Regions from separate parts of the Streptosporangium sp. NPDC000095 genome, predicted to be linked through region 1. Evidence: predicted binding sites of a transcription regulator. Region 1 holds the regulator's gene; each other region holds the start of a gene.
What was found. The regulator HrcA, encoded in region 1, represses chaperone genes, less so after heat shock. The targets are predictions, from matches to a motif close to TTGGCACTCTCNNNNNGAGAGTGCCAA.
Positions count from the first base shown of each region.

Region 2: the regulator HrcA is predicted to act here: its motif matches at 1,853-1,879, upstream of groL (chaperonin GroEL).
Region 3: the regulator HrcA is predicted to act here: its motif matches at 2,569-2,595, upstream of groES (co-chaperone GroES).

Region 1 is NZ_JBIAZS010000001.1:1,012,707-1,016,847, forward strand. Features, by position in the region: gene dnaJ (molecular chaperone DnaJ) at 125-1,267, opposite strand; gene hrcA (heat-inducible transcriptional repressor HrcA) at 1,282-2,295, opposite strand; gene ACFY3V_RS04220 (hypothetical protein) at 2,478-3,266, shown strand; gene ACFY3V_RS04225 (DUF3097 domain-containing protein) at 3,324-4,139, shown strand.
Region 2 is NZ_JBIAZS010000023.1:83,891-88,031, forward strand. Features, by position in the region: gene groL (chaperonin GroEL) at 118-1,743, opposite strand; gene ACFY3V_RS35950 (cold-shock protein) at 2,204-2,404, opposite strand; gene ACFY3V_RS35955 (MoaD/ThiS family protein) at 2,763-3,038, opposite strand; gene thrC (threonine synthase) at 3,061-4,141, opposite strand, start outside.
Region 3 is NZ_JBIAZS010000006.1:165,181-169,321, reverse strand. Features, by position in the region: gene ACFY3V_RS16100 (sigma-70 family RNA polymerase sigma factor) at 1-178, opposite strand, end outside; gene groL (chaperonin GroEL) at 458-2,077, opposite strand; gene groES (co-chaperone GroES) at 2,168-2,479, opposite strand; gene ACFY3V_RS16085 (methyltransferase domain-containing protein) at 2,724-3,890, shown strand; gene ACFY3V_RS16080 (hypothetical protein) at 4,105-4,141, shown strand, end outside.

The DNA.
Region 1 (4,141 bases):
ACGCGACCGGGACGATGCCTCGGGACGGACCCGACGCCCCGGCCGGGAACCTGCACCGGGCAGGGTGCGGGCCGGACCGTGACGACGCGACCGGAAGCGGGGCGGAGCGGCCGTTGAGACCTGGTCAGCGGCCATTGAAAGCGTCCCGCAGGCGGGAGAAGAAGCTCTGCTGCCCGGGGGCGAACTTACCGGGCGGGCGCTCCTCGCCGCGGAGCCTGGCGAGCTCCTTCAGGAGGGTCTCCTGCTCAGCGTCGAGGCGGGCGGGGGTCTCCACGTTCACATGGATCAGCAGGTCGCCTCGGCCCGTCTCGTTCAGCCGTTGCACGCCCCGCCCGTAGAGGGGGATCGTCTGCCCGGACTGCGTGCCGGGACGGATGTCGAGCTCCTCGGCGCCGTCGAGCGTCTCCATGGTCAGGATGGTGCCGAGCGCGGCCGCGGTCATCGGGATCTGCACGGTGCAGTGCAGGTCGTCGCCGCGCCTCTCGAAGATCTCGTGGGGACGCTCGACGATCTCCAGGAACAGGTCTCCGGGCGGACCCCCGCCCGGGCCGATCTCGCCTTCGCCGGCGAGCTGGATGTGGGTGCCGTCCTCGACACCGGCCGGGATGCGGACCTTGATGGTCCGCCGGGTGCGGACCCGGCCGTCACCCGAGCACTCCTGGCAGGGGTTGCGGATGATCGATCCGAAGCCGCCGCACTGGGGGCAGGGGCGGGAGGTCATGACCTGGCCGAGGAAGGACCGGGTGACCTGGGAGACCTCTCCCCGGCCGTGACACATGTCACAGGTGTCGGGGTGGGTGCCGGCCGCGGCCCCTGAGCCCGTGCAGACCTCACAGACCACGGCGGTGTCGACGACCAGCTCGCGGGTGGTGCCGAAGCCCGACTCGCGCAGGTCGAGCTCGACCCTGATGGTCGCGTTGCGCCCGCGGCGGGCACGGGAGCGGGGGCCTCGGCCACCGCCTCCACCGGCCGCGCCGAAGAAGGCGTCCATGATGTCGCTGAACGGGAAGCCGGCGCCGAAGCCCCCGGCGCCCGCACCGCCGCCCGCGGCGAACGGGTCGGCACCCATGTCGTACATCTGCCGCTTGCCGGAGTCGGACAGGACCTCGTAGGCCTGTGTGATCTCCTTGAAGCGCTCCTGAGTCTCAGGATCGGGGTTGACGTCGGGATGCAACTCGCGTGCCAGGCGGCGGTACGCCTTCTTGATCTCTTCCGCACTGGCGTCACGGCGCACCCCGAGGGTGCCGTAGTAGTCGCTCTTAGCCACTTTTCGTTGACCTCTTATGATGCAGCCAGAATCTGGCTGACGTAGCGTGCCACCGCGCGCACCGCGCCCATCGTGACCGGGTAGTCCATTCGCGTCGGGCCCAGCACACCGAGCCGGGCGAGTTGCTTGTCCCCGGAACCGTATCCAGCGGCGACGATGGATGTGCCCTGGAGTCCGGTGTAGGGGTTCTCCGAGCCGATCCGCACGGTCAGCGCGGAAAGGTCCGAGGTCTCACCGAGCAGTCGCATGAGCACGACCTGCTCTTCCAGGGCCTCCAGCACGTCGCGGAGCCCGACGGTGAAGTCGGCTCCCGCGAGGTTGGCGGCCCCGGCAAAAACGATCTTCTCATCATGCCTGTCCACCAGGGACTCGAGCAGTACGGACAGGATAGTCGCCGCGAGCGGTCGATCCTCCGCAGGCAACCGCTCCGGCAGATCGGCGACCCGGTCGGGAACGCTGGTGAGCCCGCATCCGTCGAGGGAGGCGTTGAGCATCGCGCGCAGGTGTGCCACGCGCTGCTCGTCGATGACGTCGGGCACCTCGATCACGCGCTGCTCGACCCTGCCGGTGTTGGTGATCAGCACGAACATCAGCCGGCGCTCGCTCAGCGGCACCAGCTCGACGTGCCTGACCGTCGAGTGGGTCAGCGTCGGATACTGCACCACGGCGACCTGCCGGGTGAGCTGGGCCAGCAGCCGCACCGTCCGCATGACGACGTCGTCGATGTCCACGGCGCCCGCGAGGAAACTCTCGATGGCCTTGCGTTCCGCGCTCGACAGGGGTTTCACCTGCGAGAGCCTGTCGACGAAGAGCCGGTAGCCCTTGTCGGTGGGCACCCGGCCGGCGCTGGTGTGGGGTTGGGCGATGTAGCCCTGCTCCTCCAGCATCGCCATGTCGTTACGGATCGTCGCCGGGGACACCCCCAGGTTGTGCCGGTCCGCGAGAGCCTTCGACCCCACCGGTTCGTTGGTGGACACGTAGTCCTCGACGATGGCGCGGAGCACGGCGAGCTTGCGGTCGTCGACCAACGTGGTCACCTCCCTGCCTGCGTTCAGAGGGAAACACGAGGCTTGGCACTCTGTGTTCCCGAGTGCCAAGTGTACGGCCCCCGCACGGAAGGCGCGATAAGCGAAAGCGGTGGATGATGACGGCAAGCCTTTGTCAAGTCAACTGCTATCGCGATCCAAGCGATACCCACCACAATTTGCACATGTCCAACGATTTCGGTTCTTATCCGGGCGACGCCTCCCGCGGCCCCGGTCACGGCGGCCCTCAGCAGCCGTATGGTCAGCAGTACGGCCAGCAGCAGCCCGGCCAGCAATACGGTCAGCAGCCGTACGGCCAGCAGCCCCCCTCGTACGGTTACGCCCCTCCCGGTTACGGCGCCCCGCAGGGACCGCCTCCCAGCGGAAAGATCAAGCCTGGCATCGGGTGGATCGTCGGGGTCTGGTTGCTCGCCCTGGTCAGCATCGTCGTCGGCATCGGCGGCTTCGCCGGTGGCATCCTCGGCGCGGTCACCGACGCGGCCCCGACGCGGACGTTCGCCCCCGGCGAGACCGCGACGGTCGCGCTCGACCCGGCGGACAAGCCGGCGATCTACGTCGCCACCGGCGGGCCCACCAAGTTCGAGTGCACGCTCACCGGCGGTACGAGCACGCCCCGCCTGCAGAAGCCGGACATCCAGCAGACCGTCGCGGGATCCGACGGCGTCACCTGGGAGATGGGCCTGCGGGTCGGCGTGGACCAGGCGGGCGACTACCAGGTCCAGTGCTCCGCCGACCCCGCCGACGGCACGACCTTCGGCGTGGGCAGGGAACTGTCCGCCGACTCGCTGGTGGGCGGGGTGGCCGCCCTGTTCTTGATCCCCGGTATCGGGATCCTGCTCGCCATCGTCGTGACGATCGTCGTGCTGGTGAAGCGCAGCGGCGCCCGCAAGCGCCAGGCCGCCGCCGCGTCGTCGATGGGGCAGTGGGGACAGCCGGGACCCTACGGCAGGTGACGCCGGTGTTTGCTAGCGTCCCACCTGATCCCCGGCGAGAGAGGGTGGCGGTCGGTGATGTACGAGCGTGACGTTCTGGCGGGAGACTGGCGGCGCCCGCGCAGGGGGACGATCCCCCAGGTGCCCGCGGAGCTCGACCTGGTCGTCGAGGACGCCGACGGCGGCTTCTGTGGCGCCGTGGTGGCCTGCGACAAGGAGGCCGTCACCCTGGAGGACCGCTTCGGGCGCCGGCGGGTCTTCCCGCTGGAGCCGGCCGCCTTCCTTCTGGAGGGCAGGGTCGTGACCCTCGTACGACCCGCCGCCGCGCCGCGCGGCCCGAGGCGGAGCGCGTCGGGTTCCATCGCGGTCGAGGGCCTGCGGGCCCAGGTCGCGATGGAGAGCCGGATCTACGTGGAGGGCGTGCACGACGCCGCGCTCGTGGAGAAGGTCTGGGGGCACGACCTGCGGGTCGAGGGCGTGGTCGTGGAGTATCTGGAGGGGGTCGACCACCTGCCCTCGATCGTCGATGAGTTCGGCCCGGGGCCGGGGCGGCGGCTGGGTGTGCTCGTCGACCACCTCGTCCCCGGTTCCAAGGAGAGCCGGATCGCCGCGCGGATCTCCTCACCGCACGTACTGATCGTCGGGCACCCGTTCGTGGACGTCTGGCAGGCGGTCAGACCGCAGGTGCTCAGGATCCCCTCCTGGCCGTCGGTGCCCCGCGGGGTGCCCTGGAAGGAGGGTGTCATCGCCGCGCTGGGCTGGAATGTGGAGCCTGCCGCCGCATGGCGCCGCATTCTCGGATCGGTCACGACATATGCCGATCTGGAGCCAGAGCTCCTCGGCCCCGTCGAGGAGCTGATCGACTTCGTGACGGTTCCGGACGAGGACGGATAGGC
Region 2 (4,141 bases), on a different contig from region 1:
GGCGGCCTTTCAAGAAGGTCGACGGCGGATGGCGGACAACGCCTGGGGAAAGCGCACAAAAAAAGAGGCGACCCCGAGATCCTCGGGGTCGCCTCTTTTACCTGAAAGCGGTTGGACTCAGAAGTCCATGTCGCCGCCGCCGGGCATGGCGGGGGCGGCCGCGGCCTTCTCGGGCTTCTCGGCGATGACGGCCTCGGTGGTGAGGAACAGCGCCGCGATGGACGCCGCGTTCTGCAGCGCGGAACGCGTCACCTTGGCCGGGTCGATGATGCCCGTCTCGAACAGGTTGACGTACTCGCCGGTGGCGGCGTTGAGGCCCTCACCCGCGGGAAGGTTGCGCACCTTCTCCACGACGACGCCGCCCTCAAGGCCGGCGTTCACCGCGATCTGCTTCAGCGGCTCCTCCAGAGCCTTCTTCACGATCGCGGCACCGGTGGCCTCGTCGCCGGAGAGCTCCAGCTTGTCGAACGCCTTCGCGCCGGCCTGCAGCAGCGCCACGCCACCGCCGGGGACGATGCCCTCCTCGACGGCCGCCTTCGCGTTGCGAACGGCGTCCTCGATGCGGTGCTTGCGCTCCTTGAGCTCGACCTCGGTCGCGGCACCGGCCTTGATGACGGCCACGCCGCCGGCCAGCTTGGCCAGACGCTCCTGGAGCTTCTCGCGGTCGTAGTCGGAGTCGGTGTTGTCGATCTCGGCGCGGATCTGGTTGACCCGGCCGGCGATCTGCTCGGCGTCACCGGCACCGTCGACGATGGTGGTCTCGTCCTTGGTGACGATGACCTGGCGGGCGCGGCCGAGCTGGTCCAGGGTGGTGGACTCCAGCTTCAGGCCGAGGTCCTCGCTGATGACCTGGGCACCGGTCAGGATGCCGATGTCGCCCAGCATCGCCTTGCGACGGTCACCGAAACCGGGCGCCTTGACCGCGACCGAGCGGAACAGGCCACGGATCTTGTTCACGACCAGGGTGGCCAGGGCCTCGCCCTCGACGTCCTCGGCGATGATCAGCAGCGGCTTGCCGGCCTGCACGACCTTGTCGAGAACCGGGAGCAGGTCCTTGTTGGCGGACACCTTGGAGTTGACGACGAGGATGTACGGGTCGTCGAGGACGGCCTCCATACGCTCCGGGTCGGTGACGAAGTACATCGAGGTGAGGCCCTTGTCGAAGCGCATGCCCTCGGTGAGCTCAAGCTCGAGACCGAAGGTGTTGCTCTCCTCGACGGTGATGACGCCTTCCTTGCCGACCTTGTCCATCGCCTCGGCGATCATCTCGCCGATCTGCGGGTCGCCCGCGGAGATGGACGCCGTGGAGGCGATCTGCGCCTTCGTCTCCACGTCCTTGGCGAGCTTGGACAGCTCCTCCGACACGCGCTCGACGGCGGCCTCGATGCCCTTCTTCAGGGACATCGGGTTCGCGCCGGCGGCGACGTTGCGAAGACCCTCGCGTACGAGAGCCTGGGCGAGCACGGTGGCGGTGGTGGTGCCGTCACCCGCGACGTCGTCGGTCTTCTTCGCGACCTCCTTGACGAGCTCGGCCCCGATCTTCTCCCACGGGTCTTCGAGCTCGATCTCCTTGGCGATGGAGACACCATCGTTGGTGATGGTGGGGGCGCCCCACTTCTTCTCCAGCACGACGTTACGGCCCTTGGGGCCGAGGGTCACCTTGACGGCGTCCGCGAGCTGGTTCATGCCGCGCTCGAGACCGCGCCGGGCGTCCTCGTTAAACGCGATCATCTTGGCTGCCATACGGCTAACCTCCCAGAGAAAGGGTGGCTTACACCGGACCGAGCCGACGCCCGCGACGGCATGTGGGCCCACGACTCCGTTCGGCGGGCCCCATCGCCTCGATCCAGGATTGGCACTCTCTATGCGTGAGTGCCAAGAATCTGTTTAGCACTCTACCCCGACGAGTGCAAGCCGCGCCCCGTTGACCTGGGCCGCGCGTGGGACGATCTTCAGCTTCTCGTCATGTCCGCGAAGATCCCGCGCCACGTCGGCGTACGCGATGGGTCATCATCGGGGCCTTTGGGAGGCATTGGCGCCTTTGGGGTCACTGCCGTCATTGCCGTCGTTGGCGGATGCCCGAACGACACGAACGCCCGGCTCGCCGGATGAGGGCGAGCCGGGCCTGGGCGGTGGGGGTTCAGCGGACCGCGACACCTCGGGACCCGCCGACTCCTCCCTGCGAATTCATGAAACGGCCGCGTCAGACCGCCCGGACGGATTCCGCCTGGGGACCCTTCTGCCCCTGGGTGATCTCGAACTCGACCCGCTGCCCCTGCTCCAGGGCGCGGTAGCCATCCATCATGATCGCGGAGTAATGGACGAACACATCCTTACCACCGTCTACCGCGATGAAGCCGTAGCCCTTGTCCGCGTTGAACCATTTGACGGTGCCCTGCGCCACTTGCGACTCCTCTTACTGGTCTTAAAGGACGACGCCCATTCCTCTCGCGAAGTCCCCAATCTCCGGGGCGGACTTCGCCACGTCGATCGTTCCGACCATACCTGTGGGAAGCGGTCGGGCAACAGAGTCAAGCACCAAACTACCTCTTTACGAGAGCTTTTATCACGAGGAGAAAGTTTCATCATCACTGCTGGTTAGTCAGGGGTTACATTATTCGTGCACGCGACAAATATGAGCTTCTGTCATAAAACACGGCACCCGCCCGGCCGGAGCCGGGCGGGTGCCGTGGATTCGCGGGTGCCCCTGGGGATGACGCGGTGCGACGCGAGGCGGTCAGGGCCGCGTCAGGGCGAAGGAGTCAGCCTCCGGCCACCGCCGGGATGATGGAGATCTGAACACCGGAGGGCGTCGCCGTGTCGAGGTTGTCGGCGAAACGGACGTCCTCATCCCCAACGTAGACATTGACAAAACGTCGGATCTTTCCCGATTCATCGAGAATCCGGGCACCGATCCCCGGGAAGTCCGCGTCGAGCTTCTGAAGAACATCGCGCAGGGTCTCGCCTTCTCCGTTCACCTCGGCGGCACCATCGGTGTAAGTCCGGAGAATCGTCGGAATCCGCACAGAAACGCTCATAATTCAGTACCTTTCACGATTTCTAGGCGATAGCCGCACGGAATGCGTCAAGAGAGGGTCGAATCACTGCGGTCGGGCGCGCCTCCGCGGCCACCGCGTCCAGGGTCTTGAGACCGTCACCGGTGTTGAGGACCACGGTCTCGGCGTCGGGGTCGAGCGTGCCCGAGGCGACCAGCTTGCGCAGCACCCCGACGACGACGCCTCCCGCCGTCTCGGCGAAGATGCCCTCGGTCCTCGCCAGCAGCCGGATCGAGTCGACGATCTCGGCGTCGGTGACGTCCTCGACCGCGCCGCCGGTGCGGCGGGCGATGTCCAGGACGTACGGTCCGTCGGCCGGGTTACCGATCGCGAGCGACTTGGCGATCGTGTCCGGCTTGACCGGCCGGATCACGTCGTGGCCCGCCTTGTAGGCGGAGGAGACCGGGGAGCACCCCTCGGCCTGGGCGGCGAAGATCTTGTACGGCCTGTCCTCGACCAGGCCGAGCGCGATCAGCTCCTTGAAGCCCTTGTCGATCTTCGTGAGCTGCGAGCCGGAGGCGACCGGAATGACGATCTGGTCGGGAAGGCGCCAGCCGAGCTGCTCGGCGATCTCGTAGGCGAGCGTCTTGGAACCCTCCGCGTAGTACGGGCGGAGGTTGACGTTGACGAAGCCCCACTGGTCGCCCAGCTCGTCGCCGATGAGCTCAGAGCAGAAGCGGTTCACGTCGTCGTAGGTGCCCTCGATGCCGATGAGCCTGCCGCCGTACACGGAGGCCATGACGATCTTGGCCTGCTCCAGGTCGGAGGGGATGAACACGCAGGCGTCCAGCCCGGCCCGCGCGGCGGCGGCGGTCACGGCGCCGGCGAGGTTGCCGGTGGAGGAGCAGGAGAGGGTGTGGAAGCCGAAGTTGCGTGCCGCCTCGACGGCGATGGCCACCACGCGGTCCTTGAAGGAGTGGGTGGGGTTGCCGGAGTCGTCCTTCACGTGCAGCGAGCGGATGCCCAGCTCGCGGGCGAGGTTGCCGGCGTTGACGAGCTTGGTCCAGCCGGGTGCCATGTTGGGCTTGGCGGCCACGTCCTCGGGGACGGGCAGCAGCGAGCGGTAGCGCCAGATGTTGGTCGGC
Region 3 (4,141 bases), on a different contig from region 1:
ATCGGACGACCATCGGCCGCAGTTGCGCGATCAGAGATTCGATCGCGGTGCGATCCCCCTGAACGGCGAGGCTTGTCAGATCCTTGAGATCATCCCTGTGGGCGACCCCATCAGACCTCGTCGCAAGCCTCACCCCATTTTTGGCGTCGGCGACGCATCCCTCGGTCACGTTAGGCATGATGCCCGCCCCGATAGTGACTGTCGTCATCGCAAACGGCTACGGATTGGTCACATTGAGGCGGAGTAACGGGGCGTAATCAAACAGCGACGGCAACGACTACAGAATGTGCAAATATTTCATTCGATTGCCAAATACATCGTCTATTCGCTAGAACCGCGTTTGGTCTTCCGTCCGACATGACGCTTGAGATCGTTTTCGGTTTACCGCGAAACACGAACGGCTCGCGCCTCCTGCGAGACGCGAGCCGTTCGGAACCGCTTCGGAACCGCTGAGGAATCAGTGGCCGTGGCCGTGGCCGTGACCCTGGCCGGCGGCCGGGGCCTCCTCCTCGGGCTTGTCCACCACGAGGGCCTCGGTCGTCAGCAGCATGCCGGCGATGGAGGCGGCGTTCTGGACGGCCGAGCGGGTGACCTTGACCGGGTCGATGACGCCCTGGGCGATCAGGTCGCCGTACTCGCCGGTGGCGGCGTTGAAGCCCTGGCCGACGGACAGCTCGGTGACCTTCGCCGTCACGACGTAGCCCTCAAGGCCGGCGTTCTCCGCGATCCAGCGGGCCGGCTCGACGAGAGCCTTGCGGACGATGGAGACACCGGTCGCCTCGTCACCCGTCAGGCCCAGGTCGTCGAGGACCTTGGAGACGTGGATGAGCGCGGAGCCACCGCCGGAGACGATGCCCTCCTCGATCGCCGCACGCGTCGCCGAGATGGCGTCCTCCAGGCGGTGCTTCTTCTCCTTCAGCTCCACCTCGGTGGCCGCGCCGACCTTGAGCACGCAGACGCCGCCGGAGAGCTTGGCGAGGCGCTCCTGGAGCTTCTCGCGGTCCCAGTCGGAGTCGGACTGCTCGATGGCGAGCTTGATCTCCTTGACGCGGTCGGCGATCGCCGCGGCCTCACCGGCACCGTCGACGACGGTGGTGGAGTCCTTGGTGATGACGACGCGCCGGGCGGTGCCCAGCACCTCCAGGCCGACGTGCTCCAGCTTGAGGCCGATCTCCTCGCTCACGACCTGGCCACCGGTGAGGATGGCGATGTCCTGCAGCATGGCCTTGCGGCGGTCACCGAAGCCCGGCGCCTTGACGGCGACGGAGGTGAAGGTGCCACGGATCTTGTTCGTGACGAGGACCGCGAGGGCCTCGCCCTCGACGTCCTCGGCGATGACCAGCAGGGCCTTCTTCGTCTGCGCGATCTTCTCGAGCAGCGGCAGGAAGTCGGCGACAGAGGCGATCTTGCCCTGGGTGATCAGGATGTAGGGGTCCTCCAGGATCGCCTCCATGCGCTCCTGGTCGGTCACCATGTAGGGCGACAGGTAACCCTTGTCGAACTGGAGACCCTCGGTGAACTCGAGCTCCAGGCCCATGCTGTTGGACTCTTCGACGGTGATGACACCGTCCTTGCCCACCTTGTCGAACGCCTCGGCGATCAGCTCACCGATCTTGGCGTCCTGCGCGGAGATCGTCGCCACATTCGCGATCTCCTTCTTGTCCTCGACCGGACGGGCCGACTCGATCAGCCGGTCGCTCACGGTCCTGGCCGCGATGTCGATGCCGCGCTTGAGGGAGAGCGGCTGCGCTCCGGCGGCCACGTTGCGCAGACCCTCGCGGACCATGGCCTGGGCCAGGACCGTCGCGGTGGTGGTGCCGTCACCGGCGACGTCGTTGGTCTTGGTCGCCACTTCCTTGGCCAGCTGGGCGCCCAGGTTCTCGTACGGCGTCTCCAGCTCGACCTCGCGGGCGATGGTGACACCGTCGTTGGTGATGGTGGGCGCACCGAACTTCTTGTCGATGACGACGTTGCGGCCGCGCGGGCCCAGCGTCACCTTGACCGCGTCCGCGAGAGCGTTCACGCCGCGCTCGAGAGCTCGGCGCGCGTCCTCCTCGAACGACAGGGTCTTCGGCATGACAATCCTCTCTATAAGTACGTCGGCGCATCAAAGCCCCGGGCGCTGACGCGACCCGGGGCTCGATACGTCATCTTTGTGAAGCGAGAACTACTTCTCGATGATGGCGAGCACGTCACGGGCGGAGAGCACGAGATACTCCTCGCCGTTGTACTTCACCTCGGTGCCGCCGTACTTGCTGTAGAGGACCACGTCGCCCTCCTTGACGTCGAGCGGAATCCGCTTCTCGCCCTCGTCGTCCCAGTTGCCGGGACCCACCGCGAGGACCTTGCCCTCCTGCGGCTTCTCCTTGGCGGTGTCCGGGATGACCAGACCGGAAGCGGTGGTCTGCTCGGCCTCAAGCGGCTGGACCACAATGCGGTCGCCGAGCGGCTTAACGGGAACCTTGGTGGCGGTCGTCACGTCGGACCTCCCCTTCAGATATGAATGATCTAGAAGAGGCGACCAGCGGTCTGCCGTCGCGGGTGTCAGACCTGCCTCGTCGCATGTATTTGGCACTCTCACCGGGAGAGTGCCAATACGGAACAGTATGCAAGGTGGCCTTGACAGTCAACACGAAGCACCCCTTCTCCGCTTCACGCGAACGTCAAGCCAGGTGGAAGCCCTACGGCGAAGCCCTACGGCCGAGGCGGTAGCGTCGGCCGATGTGAATCTCGACGCATTCCGGGAGCTCCTCACCCAGCGCGGCCAGGAGGCTCTGGGCGCCGCGGCCGAGACCGCCGCCGACGACCCGGTGACGGCGGTGACGAGGTTAAGGAAGATCTACGACGCGGACCTGACCTCCGCGGCGCTCACCCAGGCGACGCTCAGGCTGCGCGCGAGGGAGAAGTTCGGCGCCGACGCCGATCTCATGTACTTCACCCGGACCGGCCTGGAGCAGGCCACCCGCCGCGAGGTCGCCGACCACAGGGCGCGGCGCCTCCCCCCGGGCTCGCGGGTCGCCGACGTCTGCTGCGGCATCGGCGGCGACCTCCTCGCCCTGGCCAGGGCCGGGTGCTCCGTCGAGGCCGTCGACGCCGACCCGCTCACCGCCGCGATCGCCCAGGCCAACGCCGACGCCCTGGGCTTCGGCGACCGGGTCTCGGTCCGCGCCGCCGACGCCTCCACCCTGGACCCGGCCGCCTTCGACGTCCTGTTCGCCGACCCCGCGCGCCGCGGCGCGCGGGGCCGGACCTTCGACCCGATGGGATACTCACCGCCCTGGCCCGCCGTGCTGGAGATGGTGGCCCGAGCCGGGGCCGCCTGCCTGAAGGTCGCCCCCGGGATCCCGTACGAGTTCGTCCCCGAGGGCGCGGAGGCCGAGTGGGTCTCGTACAAAGGCGACGTCAAGGAGGCCGTGATCTGGTGCGGTGCGCTGGCGGGCGAGGCGGCGCGCAGGGCGACGATCCTGCCGTCGGGGGCCACGATGACCCCCGACCCCGCCCTCGGCGATCCCGCCACCGGCCCCGCGGGACGCTACATCTACGAGCCGGACGGCGCGGCGATCCGCGCCCACCTGGTCGCGGAGATCGCCGCGTCGGTCGGCGGGCACCTGCTCGACCCGCAGATCGCCTACATCACCGGTGACACCGCGACGCCGACGCCGTGGGCGTCGCGGTACGAGGTCCACGAGACGCTGCCGTTCTCGCTCAAGCGGTTGCGGGCGGCGCTCCGCGAGCGCGGCGCCGGCAATGTGACGATCAAGAAGCGTGGCTCAGCGGTGGACGTCGACCGCCTCAGGAAAGACCTCCGACTTTCCGGCGGGGAATCCGCGGTGGTCATTCTCACCCGAATCGGTGACCGGCCGTTCGCCTTCGTGTGCACCCCCGACTGACCGGCGGATCATCACCATCTGACCAGCCAAAATAGTCAATTCTTCCAGCCAACCGGCAATTCCTTTCTTTTATTCTCGCTGCCAGAAAACCCTGATCCAGGGGCTAAGGTTGCCGGGCGGGAGTTCTCTCTCGCCTGCGTTTCCCTCTCGTTCATCAGCAAATCCCATCAAACCCAACCGCGCGGCTGAGCGTCGGCGAGCGAAGGAGCTCTCGGTGGATCACTCCGACCACACCCTGCTCCAGGCAGGCG